Regions from separate parts of the Paenibacillus odorifer genome, predicted to be linked through region 1. Evidence: riboswitches for the same ligand, from Rfam matches in the RefSeq annotation. Region 1 holds a riboswitch; each other region holds the start of a gene.
What was found. Region 1 has a riboswitch for cyclic di-AMP ahead of PODO_RS00190 (resuscitation-promoting factor). Riboswitches for the same ligand answer to the same signal wherever they lie in the genome.
Positions count from the first base shown of each region.

Region 2: it holds a riboswitch for cyclic di-AMP, as region 1 does, so the genes downstream of both, PODO_RS02615 (hypothetical protein) here and PODO_RS00190 (resuscitation-promoting factor) in region 1, are expected to answer to the same signal.
Region 3: it holds a riboswitch for cyclic di-AMP, as region 1 does, so the genes downstream of both, PODO_RS24920 (TrkH family potassium uptake protein) here and PODO_RS00190 (resuscitation-promoting factor) in region 1, are expected to answer to the same signal.

Region 1 covers NZ_CP009428.1:40,094-47,160, forward strand. Annotated here, with positions in the region: gene PODO_RS00180 (HD domain-containing protein) at 1-1,042, shown strand, start outside; gene PODO_RS00185 (TatD family hydrolase) at 1,094-1,864, shown strand; cyclic di-AMP (ydaO/yuaA leader) riboswitch at 2,063-2,292, shown strand; gene PODO_RS00190 (resuscitation-promoting factor) at 2,578-3,744, shown strand; gene rnmV (ribonuclease M5) at 3,921-4,472, shown strand; gene rsmA (16S rRNA (adenine(1518)-N(6)/adenine(1519)-N(6))-dimethyltransferase RsmA) at 4,469-5,353, shown strand; gene yabG (sporulation peptidase YabG) at 5,519-6,421, shown strand; gene veg (biofilm formation stimulator Veg) at 6,698-6,973, shown strand.
Region 2 covers NZ_CP009428.1:594,684-601,750, forward strand. Annotated here, with positions in the region: gene PODO_RS02595 (ABC transporter permease) at 1-203, shown strand, start outside; gene PODO_RS02600 (hypothetical protein) at 235-429, shown strand; gene PODO_RS02605 (hypothetical protein) at 891-1,322, opposite strand; gene PODO_RS29815 (hypothetical protein) at 1,384-1,905, opposite strand; gene PODO_RS02615 (hypothetical protein) at 1,920-2,474, opposite strand; cyclic di-AMP (ydaO/yuaA leader) riboswitch at 2,543-2,707, opposite strand; cyclic di-AMP (ydaO/yuaA leader) riboswitch at 3,127-3,316, shown strand; gene PODO_RS02620 (hypothetical protein) at 3,569-3,985, shown strand; gene kdpF (K(+)-transporting ATPase subunit F) at 4,112-4,189, shown strand; gene kdpA (potassium-transporting ATPase subunit KdpA) at 4,202-5,878, shown strand; gene kdpB (potassium-transporting ATPase subunit KdpB) at 5,895-7,067, shown strand, end outside.
Region 3 covers NZ_CP009428.1:5,714,463-5,721,529, reverse strand. Annotated here, with positions in the region: gene uvrC (excinuclease ABC subunit UvrC) at 1-1,411, shown strand, start outside; gene PODO_RS24925 (CPBP family intramembrane glutamic endopeptidase) at 1,510-3,186, opposite strand; cyclic di-AMP (ydaO/yuaA leader) riboswitch at 3,507-3,684, shown strand; gene PODO_RS24920 (TrkH family potassium uptake protein) at 3,747-5,105, shown strand; gene PODO_RS24915 (potassium channel family protein) at 5,119-5,790, shown strand; gene PODO_RS24910 (LysR family transcriptional regulator) at 6,314-7,067, opposite strand, start outside.

The DNA.
Region 1 (7,067 bases):
TAAGGATTGGATTCCTGAAGAAAGTTTGCTTACTTTGTGTGCGGCTTTGCTGCATGATTTAGGGCATGGCCCATTTTCCCATTCTATAGAAGAAGCTTTTGAAATGAACCATGAGGATTGGACCTGCCGGATTATTTTGGAGGACACGGAGATTACCGAAATATTGCGTGATGTGGAGGAGGATTTTCCTCGTAAAGTAGCTTCAGTTATCTCTAAGACTTATGAGCATGAAATTGTTGTCAATTTGGTTTCCAGTCCGCTGGATGCTGATCGTATGGATTATTTGCTGCGTGATGCGTACTATACAGGTGTAAACTATGGAACCATCGACATTGATCGGATTTTGAGAATGCTTCGTCCTTATAATGGGCGGATTGTAGTAAAAGAATCAGGTATGCATGCCATTGAAGATTATTTAATGTCACGTTATCAAATGTACTGGCAGGTATATTTTCATCCGGTGACGCGCAGCTCTGAAATTATTTTGCGTCAAATCTTCCGTAGAGCTAAAGAATTGTTTCAAGAGGGGTACAAATTTCGCTTTATGATCGCTCCGCTGGAAGATCTCTTTCGAGGAGAAGTAACAGTGAAGCAATATTTAATGCTTGATGAGGCACTGGTACAGACTGCTTTTATGCAATGGACACTTGAAGAAGATGAGTTATTAAGCGACTTGTGTACCCGTTTTATTCATCGTAAACTGTATAAATATGTAGAGATTGAGAATTTGGATACAGATATGATTACGGAAATCCGCAGCAGTTTTGCGGGAGTGGGACTTAACCCAGAATATGACCTAGAGATTGATTATCCGACAGATTTGCCTTATGATGTGTTCCGTCCAGGAGCAGCCTTCGACAATAATCAAATTTTACTGCTTGATCGGAATGAGCAATTGCGGGAAATTTCAGAGGTATCGGATATTGTGCGCTCAATAAGCGGAATTCATCGTGGCAGATATCATCTATATTTCCCACAGGATAAGCTGAAAAAAGCCCTTACACGCTTGCCCTCTTCTGTAGCAGAGATTTTTGCAAAATAATACAAATATTTATGGAACTATTGATAAAAACAACAAGGAGTGAGCTTTAAAATGTATCTGTTCGACACACATACACATCTAGATGCGCCTCAATTCGACGAGGATCGCGAGGAAGTTATTGCTCGTGCAGTAGAGGCCGGAGTTAGCAAGATGATCAATATTGGATTTAATCGGGAAACGATCCCTTCAACGATGAAGCTGGCTGAATCTTATGATTATATTTATGCAGCGGTGGGCTGGCATCCACAGGATGCGATTGATATGAAAGAGGGAGACCTCGATTGGATCGCCTCTCTTTGCAGCCATGAAAAAGTGGTGGCCATCGGAGAGATTGGATTGGATTATTATTGGGATACCTCTCCCAAGGATGTGCAGCAGGAGGTCTTCCGCAAACAAATCGGACTAGCCCGTGAACTAAAAATGCCAATCTGTATACATGACCGTGATGCTCATGAAGATGTTGTACGGATTTTACGGGAGGAAAAAGCAAATGAAATTGGTGGCGTGATGCATTCGTTCTCAGGCAGCTGGGAAACAGCAAAAATGTGTCTAGACCTTGGATTTCATTTGTCATTTGGAGGACCGATAACGTTCAAAAATGCCAGAGTGCCTAAAGAGGTGCTTGCACAGACGCCATTGGACCGATTATTGATCGAAACAGACGCTCCATATTTGACTCCACACCCCTTCCGTGGCAAGCGAAATGAGAGTGCTCATGTGAAGTTAGTAGCAGAGGCTGCGGCTGAAATTAAAGGGTTAACATGGGAAGAATTGGCTAAAATTACGTATGCGAACGCACTGGAACGATTTGGGATTGTCTGAAAACAGGAGTAAAACGGGTGAAAAATAGAGAATAGCCGATATATTAAACTTTTTTAATATAAAAACGGCTGATTATTACAATATTTTAACCATATATTTGCTTAAACGTGGTTGAATCGTCCTTTACAACATGCATCAAAACAGGATATCATCTTTTCAGTGATGTGAGCTGTTGTTATTGTGACAGCCATTGATTCATGGATCGTCTCGCTGAGTCTCCGTATGGAGAACGGGGGAACCAATATTGAACTGCCGCATGCCTGTATCTTGAATACGACTAGGAATTGCCGCAGAACAATATTTGATTTCTTCACGTGGTCTTTGGGGTGAATTTAAGGGCAACCGCCGTGAGCGGGTGACCTGAAATAGGGCGTCTCTCTTTCGTCCGAACCCGACAGCTAACCCCGTAAGCGCAAGTAAGAGAGGCAACCTCGTGCACAAACATTCCCGCGTATTCTGACATCGGAGAAGCCACGAAAGAGTCCTCAAGAGAACTCTTTTTAGGCTTCTTTATTTTTGAATAAACTGAATGTTGCCCGCATACTGTTATATAACAGGTGTGGGAGTAGCTGTGCCGAGCAGGCGATCCATGAGCAGGAGACGCTAAGTTAATACGTGCGTATCCTGTGACAATCTCAAATAGTTTCGTCAAAGAAATTCAGTCCTCATGATATACAAATTGACGACGAGGCTATGTAAGGAGGATGGAGAGAATGGGCTTATTCCAACCAGAGGTATCCCATGATTCGCAGTCATCCAGCAGGTCTTTCGCATTACGGTGGGAGCAAGTAAATACTCGCGTACTTTTACTTGCAGGTGTGATTTCAATCGCAATCGCGCTGTTAATTCTGCTGTACGTACACGGTCAAAGTAACAAACAATTTGTTTTAGTAATAGACGGGCAAACACAGACACTTGAAACGCGAGAAGCACTTCTTGGTGATGTGTTGGAGAAAGAGCAAATTTCGCTGCAGCCGCATGATGAATTATCTTTAGGTCTGAGTGATGAAATAAAAGACGGTGACCGTGTCGTTATCAATCGTGCGCAGAAATTTAGCCTTACTGCGGACGGAGCAACAAAAACGTTATATACGACCGAAGACACCATCGGTCAGGCGATTGACAAACTGGGTATCAACCTAGAAGGCTATGATAAGATTTTTCCTTCGTTAGACACCACCATCTCTGCTGACATGGAGATTAAGATCGTTCGTATCAACAAGCAAACGGTACAGCGAACAACTAACTTACCTTTCCGTGTTATTAAGACAGCAGATCCCTCCCTTACTGTGGGAACAGTTAGAGTGGCACAGGCAGGCAAACCAGGCGTCATGGTTCAGCATATTGAAAAGATCTATCAAGACGGAGAACTGGCCTCTATGCGCATGATCGGCAAGGAAGTACAAACGGTAACAAAAGATAAGATCATTGCCGTTGGTACTAAAGCACTTCCTAAGCCTACTGTAGTTGCTAAAGCTACAACAACTTCCAAATCAAGCACTACCTCCAAAACGACTAAAGTTAGCGCTAAGACTAAGAACGTCACAAGCAAGGCTGGCGTAGACTTTGAGTACAAGAAGATGATTAAGAACGTCTCCATGACAGCTTATTCGTCAGAAGAGCCAGGAATAGGTACTAAAACTGCCTCCGGAACACGCGTAACGGAAGGTCGTACAATTGCAGTAGATCCGAATGTAATTCCTATTGGCTGGTGGGTTTATATCGATGGGCTTGGATTCCGCCGTGCAGAGGATACTGGCGGTGCCATTAAAGGCAATAAAGTGGATGTCTATTATGATTCCCTGAGCCATGCTCGTAATTTCGGCCGTAAATCACGTACCGTATATGTGATTGGACCTGTGAAACCAGAGCTTAACTAGAACTGAAGCTTTTGCAAAAAATCCTTTGATAAGCTATAGTGATGATAACCGTTAAGGAACGCTGGATGATCATTTCGTTGATCGCAGAGCAACCGCTCATCACTTATACATTCTTTAACCAAAAGAAGAGGAGCGAATCCTCTTCTTTTTGCTTTTTTTGGAAGGAGTCAAGAAATATGATTAAGGAATTAATCGTCGTTGAAGGCAAAAGCGATACCGTAGCCATTAAGCGTGCTGTGGAAGCAGATACGATTGAGACAGGCGGCTCTGCTGTAAACCGGACTGTAATTGCGAAGATTGCGCTAGCTATGGAACGCAGAGGGGTTATTATTCTTACGGACCCGGACCATGCTGGGGAGCGAATTCGTAAAATCGTTTCAGCGAAGGTGCCGGGCTGCAAGCATGCTTTTATTCCGGAGAAGGACGCAACTCGAAAAGGGGATATCGGTGTAGAGAATGCATCGCCAGAGGCGATTCGTCATGCGCTGCGTAATGTACATACCTCTTTTGAAGGAGCACCTGCTTTGATTGGTATTGATGACCTTATGGCCGCTGGAATGCTTGTACACCCTCGGGCTGCTGAAAGACGTATGGCGCTTGGTAATTTGCTTGGAATCGGATATTGTAACGGCAAACAGCTGTACAAGCGGCTGGCGATGTTTGGGATTACGCGGGAGGAATTTGCCGGGGCTCTCGCCCAAATTGATCAGGGAGGCATTACTTCATGAGTGGTAGAGAGGAAATTTCGACTCCAAAACGGACCAAAGAGATTATTCAACGTTATGGATTCAAGTTTAAGAAAAGCCTGGGACAGAATTTTTTGATTGATCAAAATATTTTGGACAAGATTGTAGACGCTGCTGGACTAGATAGCGATTCTGGGGCGCTGGAGATCGGGCCGGGAATTGGAGCGCTGACGGAACGTCTGGCACTAACAGCCGGTGCTGTAACTGCCGTAGAGATTGACCGTAGACTGATTCCAATATTAAAAGACGTACTTTCCCCTTATCCCCATGTTAAGGTTCGTAACGATGATGTCCTCAATGTGAACTTGCAGGAAATGTTCAAGGAAGATTTCACCACTGTGAACAAGGTCAGTGTGGTTGCTAACCTGCCTTATTATGTGACTACTCCGATTCTGATGAAGCTGCTTGAAGAGAAGCTTCCCCTTGATAACATCGTTGTAATGATTCAGAAGGAGGTTGCGGAGCGTATGGCTGCATCTCCAGGTGGAAAGGAATACGGAAGTCTTAGCATTGCCGTGCAGTACTACAGCGAGCCTGAGCTCGTCTGTATCGTGCCGCGTACGGTATTCATCCCTCAACCTAATGTGGAGTCTGCTGTTATCCGTCTGAAGGTTAGAGAGCATCCTCCGGTAAAGGTGGAGAGTGAGAAGCATTTCTTTGAAGTGGTTCACGCTTCTTTCACACAGCGCCGCAAGACGATTGCTAACAATCTGAAGGCTCGTTACTTCCCTGAACAAGGACGTGAGCAGCTGGAGGCTTTACTCGCAGAAGCGGGTATTGAACCGACCCGTCGCGGAGAAACACTCAGTCTTGAAGAATACGCCCGCTTAAGCGGTGTTTTGCTAGCCGCTGGAATTGAATAAGCAATAAGAAACGGTTGTTGTCTTAAAGGACGACAACCGTTTCTCGTAGAAATATAAGGATGTTATTCTGGTGGAGCATTATACATTCTTATATTTTAAAAATATGGCGAGTTATGAACCAACTGAGGCCTTTGCCCATACGATGGGGTAGAGGTGGTGGTTGTAATGAATTTAGGAGACTTGGTCGTTCGCAAATCTTATGGCGGTGATTTAACATTTCGTGTAGATAATATTGTGCAGGATAGAGCCGTCATTAAAGGCACAGATTTCCGCCTGTTGGCGGATTCTCCTCTGGATGACCTGGTTCAAGTGCCTCCTACCCGAATAACGGAACGGGGACAGCAAGCACAGATCAAAGCGAAGGAATCACTGACACAGCTGCGGAAGGACCGTCAGGAGCAAAGTCAGCGGAGCGGGGGAACCCTAACAGAGGGGACATGGGCTCCACCGTCCAAGGAAGCTCCTTATTTTGAAGTGCCGGGTAAAGTACTGCATCTGGATGGCGATCCGGCATATTTGAATAAGAGCCTTAGCTTATACGAGCAGCTGCGGATTCCCGCTGAAGGGCATCATGTTCATGAATCTGCAATGGCTGATACGTTATACCGGCTGTTGCCCCGTGTACGCCCAGACATTGTAGTGATCACTGGTCATGATGGGGTATTGAAGCAACAGCATACTTACGATCTGTATAGTCTGAATAGCTATAAAAATTCGCAAAACTTTATAGCTGCTATTAGGGTAGCTAGGGAGTATGAGCGGAATTTTGATGCGTTGACTATTGTTGCCGGTGCTTGCCAATCTCATTTCGAGGCATTACTTGGAGCTGGGGCTAATTTTGCCAGTTCACCTGGTCGAATTTTGATCCATGCTCTGGATCCCGTTTATGTAGCAGCAAAATCATCCTTTACTTCCATCAGGGATACTGTAAATCTTAGTGATGTTCTGAATAATACCATCAGCGGTAATCAGGGTATTGGTGGTGTTGAGACCCGTGGCAGCTTCCGTATCGGAATGCCGCGGCTGCAGAATCTGTCGGCGCTAAAAGTGACACCATCAGCCATTTAAGCGGCAGAGATAGGTCTATGGTTTCAGGAATATAGGTAATTTGAATGGGCTGAATAGAATATCCGAAAGAAAGGGTGAGCGCTGAGCTTAACCCTTTCTTTTTTTCTTTGTGATGCCTATATTACAGATAACAAGGATATTAGTCCGGCGCTGATTTCCCGCAAAAAAATTCCGTTGACAACGAAATATGCATCAACTATAATTAATTATTTATTTGCTTTGACATTGTCCTGAAAAAGTTGTATAATGGACAAGAAAAGAGGTGGTCGTCAGGTAATGGCTAATAACGCGCTGTTGGAAATCAAACGCAGTCTTGAAGCTCACGTCGGTCATAAGATCACATTGCGTGCAAACGGAGGTCGTCGTAAAACCGTTGAACGCACAGGTGTCCTGGAAGAAACGTACCCTTCTGTATTTATTGTCAAACTGGATCAGGAGCAGCAAACTTTTAAGCGAGTCTCCTATAGCTATGCCGATATACTTACTGAATCTGTGGAAATCACAGTTTGTGAAGACGATGGGCAGATGCGGATTATGTATATTAAAGCTTAATGTTTCACGAACAGTCTCCTTTGGAGGCTGTTTTTTGTTTGCGTTTTTTGGGACAAATATTTGGTGCATGATCCGTGTTCTAAGCAAGCATACT
Region 2 (7,067 bases), 550 kb from region 1:
CTTCACCATTGACGATGCTGCTCCGAATTGGTGTCGGTGAGGTGGCGATCTGGCAAGTCATTGTATCGCTGCTGATCCTGCTTGTGACTACCTTCATCTTCGGATGGCTGGCAGCCAAGATCTATCGTACCGGCGTACTGATGTACGGCAAACGCCCAAGTATTAAAGAAATCAGAAAAGCAATGAAAGCATACAAGATCTAAGAAGGCCTCATATAACTTTTAAGGAGTGCTAATGATGTCTACAAGCGAACAATATACCATTATGCTTTTAATGAGTTCGGTATCACTGGCTTCGGTTAGTAGAATGCTTCCGGATGGCTCCACTTTTATGGATTTCGTTCAAGGCGTATTGACCGGTGTTGCTATAGTGGGGATGTTGGCAGGATTGTGGATGTACAGTAAGGCGCGTAAGAGTAAGGCACAATAGTAGGTACTGAATTTTCGGGGGGATCCTAACAGCCATTTATGGTTGCTGGGATATCCCCGTTTTTGAGTTGGCAATCTCTTTGTATACGAGCTGATATAGCTAACGGACCCAGCAACACTTAAATGCAACAATCATCGAGATTTGGCAAGATATCGGACACAATAGTCGCTATTGGCATGAAAAACAGTGAATTAGTAGCTCTTTTAACCAAATAGTTGCACTGGAGTCCGATACTATGCTCAAAAGGCGATAAACGTGCAAATAACGATATCTGGGTCCGTAAGCCTTGCCTTGGTGGAAGATGATTAGGGCCTGCTTGAAGACGATCCGAGACGCTCATCGCTCGGGATTTCTACTGGAGTCCGAACGCCGGCCAAATTTGAGGAAAAGCTTCAATTAAAGGCTCCTGAGTCCGTTAGATGCTTCATGCGCTTAAAGATCGTCTGAATTCTAGTCAGTGACTAAATTATAGAAAGATTTGCGCTCGTTCGTATATCCGCTTGGTCGGTCATCTGCTCCCGTACAGCTCTAAGCTGTGCTTTCAGTGCAGGAACACTTTTTTGCAGAATAATGCTTATTTGAGAAAGAGGCAGCTTTAAGCCGTACCACAATACCTTCACAAGCTGTTCCTCCCAAGGTAATCCCTTAGCCGATAGAAGAGAGCGCCGGGCAAAAGAATCAGCACACTGGCGAATACAAGTGCGGTAAGCGTGGATAGAGAATAACTGAGGGTCGAAGTTATCCTGACGATATATTTTATGAAGCTCTGTGAAGGTGCGGATAGTAACCTTGTCTGCCTCATTAGATTGTTCTAATAACATGGAACTGAGTACGTAGACTTCATTAGTATACTTTTGAACACACTCTGCAAATTTAGCACTGTAGGTGGACACGGGAGGTAAGGGGTCAGGCATGGTGAACACGATCCTTTCAGAATGAGAGATTTGCTTGAATCTATAATATAGAAAAGTAAGAGATGGATTTATTGATAAGATCGGCGGTGTCTGGTTCCGGGCAACTGTGTTTCTGCTGGGAGGCAGTGGAAAAAGCTTTGGAAGGTTTGTAGTAGAGCCGTTCACTTCTGGAATTGCTCCCCCCAGCTGCAACACTGTACAGACGCCCTTGCTGAATATGCCCTGCCAAGGATTTACCCTGGAGCTTGGCCTTTAAATCCTGCAAAGCACCCTGAACTAGCTCAAGCTTAACCTGCTCCCAATCTGAACCTTCGCGGCGGACCTTATCCAGCGCTTCCTCAAGACGGCAATGACAGATAGCCCGTAAAAAAGAACTCCATTTAATGAGATCGAAATTTTTGGTGTTGGCAGAGATTAGACAAGCCCCCCAACTGCAACCTCCCTTACAGGTGAGCTTCAGAATACCATAACGGCAGCCTTCAGCCCCTTCCATTCCATAGTGAATAGGCTCGGGTTCATCCAATACAAATACTTCAATGCGGGATAGTCTGCGCTGGTCCATAGTAGGGTTCCTCCTTAGATTTCCAAAAGCTTTAAGTCTACATGATGAGTGACACTAGCCTTTTCTACACAAGCGAGCATTTCCATTTTATTCTCACAGACTGCGGTATGCTCTAGCCATAGTCGGAACTTCTCTTTCCGTATAACAGATAGATGTAAGGGAAAGGTGCTGCGGGATCTCAAGACATACCAACCGGCGCTTACATCTTTCCAAGGCTCCTTGAAGGCTGTAAACCACGGGAGTTTTTGATGCGATGACCAATCCTGCTGCTGTTGTTGTTCTCGAATTTTTTTATATATTTCATATACAATCTTAGAGTCTAAACAGTCTTTACAAGAAGAAGGTGTACTGAATTGGCGAAGGGCTTGGATCTGGTTCTGGCCAAATGCATAACCTACAATGTATCTGTGATTATTTTCTTCGAACCACAAGGCCCCGAAACAAACGTAATTTAGACTTATCGGCTCAAGCAGCCCTTGATGTATCCCTAAATAATAGTGCTTCAAAACATTCACCCCATCCAGCGTGCTATCACCTAACAGGCTCAGGTAACGCAAAAACCGCAGCAAGAGGAGGACCTCTGCTGCGGTTTTGGATTACAGGCAGATATACCTGGGCCAAAGCGTGGCGGATCAAGGGTCTCTCTCTTTACGCTTACGAGGTTAGCTGTCGGATTCGGACGGTGAGAGTCGCCCTACCTATTGAGACTTACGCAGTCTCCTTTGGATTCACCCCAAGTAGGCCAGGTGGCCTGATGGTTCCCCCGTTCCCTGCGAATGCAGGAACTCAGCGTTGATTGTTTTTCATGAATTAGATTCAACCCGAATCATACTCTTTTCAAGATTTTCTGTAAAAAACGGAAAATGTTCTTTTAGAGCGATTTTAACCATATCCTGCCGACTACGACTGAAAAACGAGGTAAATAGGTATTTATGGCGTGTTATCGCGCCTCTTTCTCGCTCAACCTCAGCTTCTTGCGTTTCAACCTATAAAGGGAATTTGCAGTATTTTCACCCTAAAAAGGTGAATAAAATCACATGGGTTATAGATAGCGATTAAACGCTTGAAACTCGAGTAAACAAGAGATATAGAGAGATTAGATATCAAGTAAGCGCTATCTAATGGGAAAATAGTTTTTAATTTGCATTATTTTGGCATCATTCAGGTTTTACAAGTCTTCGTGCATAAGAGTATGATTACTCCTGTTTCAACGACAATCGAATATTTGATCCGCTTAATTTCCGATAAGGAAAGCGGGGGAACCAACAATCGGCAGCCGATGTGAGAGTCGGAAGCTGATTATGGGGTGAATCCTGTAGAGGGTGCGAGTGAGCTCGCATCTATACAGGTAGGGCGACTCTCACCGCCCGAATCCGACAGCTAACCTCGTAAGCGTATGGAGAGAGGATGAGTGCAATGTGACCGCTAGCGAGCCACAGAGGAGATCCTTTGTGGCTTTTTGCTGTGCTCTTAGAAGCAAAGCATTTATGGAGGCCTCCCCCAAGAGGTCGCTAAATTCATCATTAGCGGTATTTGTAAGGCAGCGTCTAATGACGTGACACAACCGAGCTTTAGGTTGTGCCCGAAAATGACGATAGGTCAACATCCTTTCGGAGATTTTCGTTGCCTCCTTGTTGTAAATGAGCAGGAGGAGAAAAAAGAGATGACGGATCAGAATGAATATGTGCTTGTATGTGCGCCTACAAAGGCGGGAGAACATTTCATTAAACTTCTGAAGTTCAGGGGTATTAAGATGGCGGGATTAACCAACAATCTGGCTGAGAAAGCTTTACTAGAGGAGCTCGGAATCGAGCAGGTTATTCTAGTGGATACCCGCCATCAGAGCACTTGGTTTCGCCCATCGTTCCCGGTAGGCAGGGTATATCTGTTTGAGAGCAGCTTTCCGCTTTGCTGCCGCTATATTCAGATGTGCCGTACCTGGACGACACAGCCAATTTTTGTGATTACAAGTTCTATAAATCCTAGATTGGTCTATAAAAGACTTGGTGCGAGCTATGTAATCTATTCCCATAGTGGTGATGCTGATTTTCTAATCGATAGATCACCTCATCAAGGATAATGGAAGGAGTGCGGAAGATATGATGGATCTGTATATGGTGGCTTCGTTAGCTGTAATTTACGGGTTATTTTATGGCTTTATGCGCTGGTGCGCAGGTGTAGTTGAGGATACGGGGAGGGATAAGCTGTGATTCTAGTAATCGCTGTTACCCTACTGTTGTTTATATATCTGGTTTACGCGTTGATTCATCCTGAGAAATTTTAAGGAGGGGCATTCATGGGCATTTTGCAAATAGTCGTCGTAATTGTAATTCTCATCTTGTTGGTCAAGCCGATGGGGACGTATTTATATCATGTATTTTCTAACGAACCAAATCGTACGGATCGCTGGTTTGCAGGCACAGAGAAAGGTATTTATAAGCTGATCGGCCTGAAAAAACGGGACGGAATGTCCTGGAAGAAGTATGCACTCAGCTTTGTTTTAACTAATATCGTACTGGTTGCTTTCAGTTATATTTTTCTAAGATTACAGCGGGGATTGCCGCTGAACCCGAATGGAATTGCCGATATGGAACAGACGCTTTCATTTAATACGGTGATCAGCTTTATGACCAATACGAACCTGCAGCATTATAGCGGGGAGACGGGACTATCGTATTTTTCACAAATGGCAGTCATCACGATGATGATGTTCACGTCTGCAGCGAGCGGATTTTCTGTTGCGGTTGCTTTTGTCAGAGGGATTACAGGACAGAAATCAGTCGGGAATTTTTTTGAGGACTTCGTAAAAGCACATATTCGTGTATTCATCCCATTAGCTCTGCTAGTTTCATTGGTGCTGGTAGGGTTGCATGTGCCACAAACGCTCAAGCCATCGCTTGAGGTCACTACACTCGAAGGGCAGACGCAACAAATCGCTATCGGTCCAGTCGCTTCTTTGGAGTCAATTAAACACTTAGGTACGAATGGTGGCGGCTTCTTCGGAGCCAATTCAGCGCATCCTTTTGAGAACCCTAATCCACTTACGAACGTTCTGGAGATTCTCTCTATGTGGATGTTGCCAGCCTCTTTGCCATATATGTACGGATTGTTCGCTAAGAACAAACGTCAGGGCTGGGTGATTTTCACAGCAATGATGACCTTGTTCGTTCTGCTGCTGGGGCTGAATTATTATGCGGAAACTAAAGGGAATCCCGCTATTAATGCGCTGGGGATCGAGTCTTCGCAAGGCAGCATGGAAGGTAAAGAGGTGCGTTTTGGTATCCCGCAATCTTCGCTGTTCACTTCGGTAACAACGGCAGCTACGACAGGTAGTGTTAACAATATGCATGATACGCTGACACCGCTGGGTGGCATTACCCCTCTGGCCCTAATGATGCTCAATAACGTCTTCGGGGGAAAAGGTGTAGGACTAATCAATATGCTGATGTATGCCATCATGGGCGTCTTCTTATGTGGACTAATGGTTGGCAGAACACCAGAGTTTCTCGGGCGAAAGATAGAAGCCAAGGAGATGAAGCTGATTGCGATTGCTATCCTTGTGCATCCGTTCATTATCCTTGTACCAACAGCAGGTGCGTTCTTAACGGACTTGGGCAACGGTTCCATCACGAATCCCGGATTCCATGGACTTAGCCAAGTGTTATATGAATATGTCTCTTCTGCCGCGAACAATGGTTCAGGATTTGAAGGGCTTGCGGACAATACCACCTTTTGGAATGTTACAACCGGGATCGTAATGCTGCTTGGCCGTTATGTCTCTATAATCGTAATGCTGGCAGTTGCAGGTTCACTGATCCAGAAGAAGCCGGTTCCTGAGACGATTGGCACATTCCGCACAGACAATGGTCTGTTCACCGGAATTCTGATTGGTACGGTAGTGATTATCGGTGCGCTGACGTTTCTGCCGGTCATTGTGCTCGGCCCGATTGCAGAATATTTGACCTTACGGTAGGAAGAGGGAGAACAAGATGAGTACTGTAAAAAGAAAAAAGCTGCTGACGGGACCCATACTCCTAAGCGCTGTAAAGGATAGCTTTATTAAGCTTAACCCGGTGACGTTAATCAAAAATCCGGTCATGTTCGTAGTCGAAATCGGCACGATTATTGTATTGCTTATGGTACTGGCCCCCGGATATTTTAATGCAGAGAAATCGGTAGGCTTCAATATCACGGTGTTGTTCATTCTGTTATTCACAGTGCTGTTTGCCAACTTCGCTGAAGCGCTGGCTGAAGGCCGCGGGAAGGCCCAGGCGGATTCGCTTAAGAAAACGAAACAGGATATCACAGCTAATAAGCTCGTTGGAGGGTCTGTGAAGACCGTTTCTTCCTCCGAGCTGCGGAAAGGAGATATCGTGATCGTCAGTCAGGGAGAACTTATCCCTGGCGATGGTGAAGTGATTGAAGGGCTGGCCTCCGTAGATGAATCGGCAATTACAGGTGAATCTGCACCTGTTATTAAGGAAGCCGGCGGAGATTTCGGCTCAGTCACAGGCGGCACCCGGGTAGTTAGTGATGAGATTAAAGTCAAAATTACCAGTGAACCCGGTGAGTCATTCTTGGATCGGATGATCTCCCTCGTTGAAGGGGCGAAACGTCAGAAGACACCCAATGAAATTGCACTAAATACACTCTTGATCAGTCTGACGTTGATTTTCCTGATTGTAGTAGTGACCTTGCGGCCAATTGCGACTTATCTGGGCGTTGATCTAGATATTCCTGTTATGATCGCCTTGCTGGTCTGTCTGATCCCGACCACAATCGGGGGACTGCTCTCCGCTATCGGGATAGCAGGGATGGACCGCGTCACACAGTTTAATGTCCTTGCTATGTCAGGGAAGGCCGTTGAAGCTGCCGGCGACATTAATACAATGATTCTAGATAAGACCGGTACGATTACTTTCGGAAACCGGATGGCGAGTGATTTTGTGCCAGTTGGAGATGAAACGGAAGCTGAGCTTACGGCTTGGGCAGCTATTAGTTCGCTAAAGGATGAGACTCCGGAAGGACGTTCTGTTATTGAGCTGGCTAAGAAGCTGGAACGCAGCTATGACAGCAAACTTGCTGAAGGCGGAGAGCTCGTAGAGTTTAAGGCTGAGACCCGGATGAGTGGTATAGATCTGCGGGATGGACGATCTGTTCGT
Region 3 (7,067 bases), 1.1 Mb from region 1:
GATTACGCAGGATATCGCTGCTTTTCTAGGCGGAGGTCATGAGGCGGTTAAAAAGGATTTACAGCAAAAAATGCAAGAAGCTGCTGAGGAGTTATATTTTGAGCGGGCGAAGGAACTGCGGGATCAGATTATCCATATCGATGCATTGATGGAGAAGCAGAAGATCAACACTACAGATACTAAGGACCGGGACGTATTTGGTTATGCTGTAGACAAGGGATGGATGTGTGTACAGATTCTGTACATGAGACAAGGGAAGATGATTCAGCGCCATTCCTCCGTGTTCCCGTTCTATGGTGAAGCCTACAGTGACTTTATGTCTTATGTGACGCAGTATTACAGTGATAATCCCGCTTTGCCGCAGGAGATTCTGCTGCCGGATGTGCTCGATGAGGAGTCTCTGGCTAATAAAGAGGCTAAACCTGAGATCGCCATAGCTGCTCCAGCAGAAGCGGATTTACAACAGGGTGAAGATACTCCTGAATCGGCTGAAGAGGCTGAGGCACGTGCGACGGCGGCGGAGGAAGCTGCGGCAGCAGGGATCGTGGATGCCGCTGGCGGTGCTTCCATTCTGCAGGAGTGGCTGGGCATTAAGGTGCTTGTGCCACAACGCGGTCTTAAGAAGCAGATGGTTGGCATGGCTTGTCAAAATGCAAGAGTGGCTATCGACGAGAAATTCCGGCTGATTGAACGGGATGAAGAGCGTACCTCTGGAGCAGCGATCAGCTTAGGCGAGAGCTTGGGGCTTGAACGCTTGAGCCGTATTGAGGCGTTTGATAACTCGAACATTCAGGGAACTAACCCGGTCTCAGCGATGGTTGTCTTCATTGATGGCAAGCCTGCACGAAAAGAGTATCGTAAATATAAGGTTCGTACGGTAGTGGGTGCGGATGATTATGGAACGATGCGCGAGGTCATTCGGCGGCGATATGAACGGGTATTGAAGGAGAATCTTCCGATACCGGATCTTATCGTGGTCGATGGCGGGAAAGGGCAAATCTCCTCTGCTATTGATATTCTGGAGAATGAGCTGGGATTATTCATTCCGGTCTGCGGCCTTGTTAAGGATGATAAGCATAAGACGGCTCAGCTTTTGGTTGGAGATCCGCCAGAACCTGTCGCGCTAGCCCGGGACAGTCAGGAATTTTACCTTTTGCAACGGATTCAGGATGAGGTCCATAGGTTCGCGATCACCTTCCACCGTGAACAGCGCGGGAAGTCCATGGTTACCTCCAAGCTGGACTCAATACCTGGTATAGGTGAGAAGCGCCGTAAAGCGCTGCTTAAGCATTTCGGATCGCTTAAGAAAATTAAAGAAGCCTCCGTGGATGATTTCCGTACACTTTCTATTGGAGAAAAGCTGGCAAGACAAATTCTTGATGCACTCAAGGACGAAGAGCCAACCTCATAGCAATGGTGACAAAAGAAAAAGGGTATCACAGCAGCGACTAAAGCTGCTATGATACCCTTTTTTAAATTTGGTTATAGGATGTACACTATTTTATTTTCTTAAATCAAAGAAGAAGGCTCCACCGGCTTAGTCTTCTGTGGTGGATTAAATCGATAGACGATGTAAGCGACTATGAACGGCATAATAATCGCGAAGATACCCGCGCCTACATTTACGCTCTCCTTCATAAAGATCAGCGTAGCGCCCATCAGGATGCTGTCAAACACGACGTGGCTGAACATGACAGCAATAAATCCGTAACGAAGGAAAATATAACTGAACAGCAGCCCGATTACGGTCAGCTCAATCGGACGGGAGCTGATGGGATAGATCGGATATAACGTATGGCCAAACGCCCAAACCAGCGTGGTGATCAAGCAAGCGACGAAAGTGTTCCGGAACACCTTTTTCAGCATAGGGATTCCGAAAAAGCGATAAATGGCTTCCTCAGATAAACCAGCGAGCCATGCGACGATAGGCAGAAGCCAAGCATATCTCATGTTATAAGGAGATTGGGTGGCGTCTGTAGTAGACCAATTGTGCAAGGTAAACGATAATATGATGAACATAACCGTCTGCACCCCTAGCAGAACGAAAGCCCAGATGTAACCAGCCCGGATACTATCCAACACATATTGTCCATAGCCGGGCTCTTTGGCGCGGGGCCAAGGGTTCATGCCTCCCTCTTTTCGCCATAGGCCATTGCCGCCCACTAAAGAGAAGTAGAGCAAGGAGGACATCAGCAGGCTGTATAAAGCATAAATGATAAACATAATGACAGAGGTAATCTGTGCTTCTAGCCCTTCGCCTGTTGATTCAGGCAGCATATTATAGGTGCTGATCATCATGATTACAAAATAGGCTGAGCTTAGGAATACTCCACGTTTAAAGGAAGTATGCTCTCTTCTAAGAATACTGTAGACGAGTGCCAGAATTCCTAAAATCAGTGTGGGTATACCGTAACCGAATAATGTTAGCTTTTCCGCTAAAGAGGTCTGTCCTTGTACGTAGGAGGTATGCCAAGCTGGTGCAGTGAATCCGGCATTAAAGCTGGATACCTGCTCTCCACTGAAATCAAAATAATAGTGCAATAAGGATTCGCCGACCTGAACAGTACTATCCGTATACACTAGCCCATGGCTTCCTGTATTCGATTCAATTTGTAGCTTGGCAGGATTTACTTCCCATTCCTGAAGCCAAGGACGAGCAAGATTCTCCTTCTGCGCTAGAGTGAGGTCAGCTCCCTTGTCCTCTTTTGCACCAACGGAAGCGATGCCTGACCCCTCTTCGGAGGCAACTTTTGCAGCCTTTGAGAAAGCGACAATCTTACCGTTATACATATTGAGGTCAACGATGATTTGCGGCTCTTGCTCCGCTGAAGGAGTAAGCGTTGCACGAAAGACATCAAAAGGATATTTTTGATCCAATTTTTTCTTGGTGTAGTCCTCCACAAGCTTCTCGCGAGACATATAACCATAAAAGGAAGAGTCCGTCTCGTAAAGTACATTCCATTGATCGTTTGGTGCTTCGGTGTAGTTGAGCTTATGTTCTGCAAATAATATGGCTTGGTCACGGGCTTCTGCCTTGCTAATGACGGTGGTATCTTCACCTGTAGGGCTACTAAGCAGTGAAGGGGAAATCTGAAACATAATAAATAGAATAAGACCGATAATGCCCGAGATGATGAGCCTCTTGGAGAGGGCACGTTGCTGTATGGGCTGGCCGACGGGATTCATGTAACGCCTCCTTGTTATGTACTGACAATATTATGTTCCATTATAGTATTAGTGCCTGGCTGGTTACAAAAAACATTATATGTTCTTTTTATGGGTAATAGAGATAGTATAGAATAGTCATGTGAATTTATACCATGAATTTTATCGTGTTCATTTGTGTACGAATGGTGAGAATCGGTGTAATTGCAGGGAAAACACGGAAAAGTGATGAGAAAAGGTACTCCTTTTGATGCAGTCTCTTTAAACCGCATTTTTTCATGTGAATGAGCATTAATTGTGTCTTTGTGAATTCACTAAATAACGTATATAATTTGTATGCAATTGTATAGTAGCCGAATTTCTGGTGAAAACGGGGGAACCATAAGAAGTGATGAAAAGTGGAGTATACAAGATAAATGGCACTTTCATCAGGGGTGAATTTCGTTCTGGGAACGAATAGGGCAGCCTGCACAGTCCGAATCCGTCAGCTAACCTCGTAGGCTAATTTACTGCAGGAACCAAGTTAGCATTGGTTTTCCAGTGCTTTTTTTGTTGGAATTTTTGATAAGAAGGTGAGCATAGTGGCTTCACAGTTTCGCAGGATTTCTGAATTTAAGTTTCTGAAGCTCTCGCCGCCGCAGATACTGGTGCTTGGTTTTGCATCGATTATTCTGATAGGGGCCTTGCTGCTTATGTTGCCCATTTCAAGCACAAGCGGGAATTCCGTGGAATTTATTGATGCATTATTTACTTCAACTTCGGCAACCTGTGTAACAGGGCTTGTTGTGCTGGATACCGGAACTTCGTTCACGATTTTTGGGAAAACCGTAATTATGATCCTAATCCAGATCGGCGGCTTAGGGTTTATGACCATGGCCACTCTATTTTCACTGGTGTTAAAGCGTAAAATATCTTTGCGGGACAGGCTAATCCTACAGGAAGCCATGAATCAAGGCTCTATGGAAGGAATTGTGCGACTGATCCGGAGAGTCCTTATATATTCTCTTGTCATAGAAGGCTGTGCCGCTTTGCTGCTGTCTATTCGCTGGGCTTTTGATATGCCGTTGGGAAAAGCGATTTATTATGGCATATTTCATGCGGTGTCTATGTTTAATAATGCGGGGTTCGATATTTTTGGGGATTTTCGCAGTTTAACTGATTATGTTTATGATCCGCTTGTGAATATTATTGTGATGTTTCTGATTGTCTCCGGCGGGATTGGTTTTATTGTAATGTCAGATCTGGTGGAGTTTCGGGTAACCCGCAGGCTGTCTCTACATAGTAAAGTTGTCCTGTCCACCAGTACAGGGCTGATTCTGATCGGAGCTTTGGTTATTTTTATATTCGAGTTTACTAACACTCGTACCCTGGGTTCACTGAATTTTGGCGGTAAAATATTATCGGCCTTCTTTCAATCCGTATCTCCCCGTACGGCTGGCGCGAACACAGTAGATATTGCTGGACTTCGGCAGGCTACACAATTTTTTATAGTGATTCTTATGTTTATTGGTGCTTCTCCAGGCTCAACGGGCGGCGGGATCAAGACAACAACCTTTACGATGATGATTGGTGCTGTTATTGCTATGCTGCGTGGACGGGAAGATGTTGTGTTGTTCCGTTATCGGCTGGCTCAAGAGCGCATCTACAAGGCATTAACGATCACACTGCTGGCTTTGTTGTTAATTGCCTCTGTGTCGATGATACTCTCCACAACTGAAGACAGTAATTTCTTGGCAATCTTGTTTGAGACGACCTCCGCCTTTGCTACGGTAGGACTGACTATGGGGCTAACTCCGGAACTGTCAGCGATCGGTAAGATTCTACTCTGTCTGACGATGTTTGCAGGTCGGCTAGGTCCACTAACCTTGGCGTATGCACTCGGTCCCAAACAGGGTAAACCACTGTATAAGTATCCTGAAGGTAAAATAATTATTGGATAGGAGTTAATTAGAAATGAAAGCACAGCAATTTGTAGTAATCGGCTTAGGTCGCTTCGGTTCAAGCCTGGCGCTTGAGCTGATGGAAATGGGCTACGAGGTGCTCGGCATTGACCACCATGAAGAACGCGTGGAGGAAATGAGCGATCAGCTGACGCATACGGTAGTAGCAGATGCTACAGATGAGGGAATTATGCGCTCGCTTGGTGTACGGAACTTTGATTGTGGGATTGTTGCGATTGGTGACAATATGGAGAGAAGCATTCTGGCGGCCATTTTGTTAAAGGAGATTGGAGTCAAGCAAGTGGTGGCTAAGGCAATCTCCATCCTTCATGGCCGCGCACTGTCGCGGCTGGGGGTTGATCGGGTTATTTTTCCGGAGCGGGATATGGGGATTCGTGTGGCACACCAGCTGGTGACGCCCAATTTGCTGGATTATATTGAACTGTCCAAGGATTATAAAATTGTCGAGCTGACCGTGCCATCCTGCATGAACGGCAGAAGCTTGTCCGATTTAAATACAAGAGCTAAATATGGCTGCAGCATTGTTGCCCTAAATAGGGAAAGCGGAATAATCGTCGCTCCAACTGCCCATGATTATTTAAGTGAAGGCGATGTTATGGTACTCATTGGTCCTAATGAAAGTATTGACCGTTTTGAGAGTGAAGTTGTGAACCAAGAATCATAGTAAAAGAAGCTGACTCAAAAGTAGTGAATTCTACTTGGGGGCAGCTTCTTTTTTATGGAGTAAAGAGTAGGAAAAGTAATGGATTTTACTATGCCATATGACTATAGATCACGCGTAGTGATCTGTGCTATTGGGGTGTGCGGTTGACGAGTTGTTAGGTGTGATATTCGTACGGCTGTAGTAGATGATTTGTGGTATCTGTGACGGTGGAATATGGGCGATATGCGTTCTTTGTTTGTACGATGTACAGAGTGGGTGTAACTAATTAGGGAAAACCTCCCTAAAAATAGCCGCTATTCGCTCTAAATGAACGACATTAGGGAATTCCTCCCTAATAAACAGTGGGATTCCTTTATTAGTTACTCAATCAGCCGAAAATTAGGGGAGTTTTCCCTAATTATAAGTCTGCTGAACAGAAATCTCTAAATTTCAGGGAGAAATTCCCTAATTACGCAATAAGTGCTTCACTTATTGCCTCATCTGGAGATCAATAGGTGCGCCCCTTGATTCATTTGGTCCGGCTTTACTGCTCACGTTCTGTCAGAAACATCTCTTCGGTTACTTGCACCAGACTGCGAGCCGCCGTGCTCATGCTTCCATCGTCACGGTAAATCAGGCAGGTGGTCCGTTGAGTCTGCTCCAGCTCCTTGATATGTAAGGACACCAGTCCGCCGCCGTTCAGCAGCTCTGGACGCAGATAAGACTTTGGCAGCAACGCAGCCGCTTTGACAGTCGGAAGCAGCCGCACGATGGCTTCGAAGGAGTCAATCTCCATGCGCACATCGGGATCAATCCCGCAGCGCTGGAATAGATCGTCCGTCAGGCGCCGGTACCAGGTACCCTTTGAGAAGAGAATCATAGGCAGCCGGGATAGATTATCCATGGTTAGCTTGGAAGATAAATTTAAAGGATGCTGCTCTGAGACGACCAGTCGCAATTGATCCTCAAACAGAGAAATGCAGCGTAACCCAGGTTCTTGAATAGAGGAAGCGATCAGACCTACATCTGATTTCCCCTCACTAACTGAGGATACGATCTCATGCGTTCGGCCTGTAATCAGCTTCAGCTCTGCGGTCGGATATTTGTCCATATAAGCGTTAACCAGCGGCGGAAGCGTGGTCTGCAGTGAGGTAAGACTAGCCCCCAAGGTGACAAGCCTTGGCTCCCCCTCTTTGAATTTAGAAAGGGCTTCCAGAAACTTGGAACGCTGCTGCCGTTGTTCAAGCGCATAGGAATAAGTGAGACGCCCAACCTCGGTTAACTCCAGTCGTTTGCCA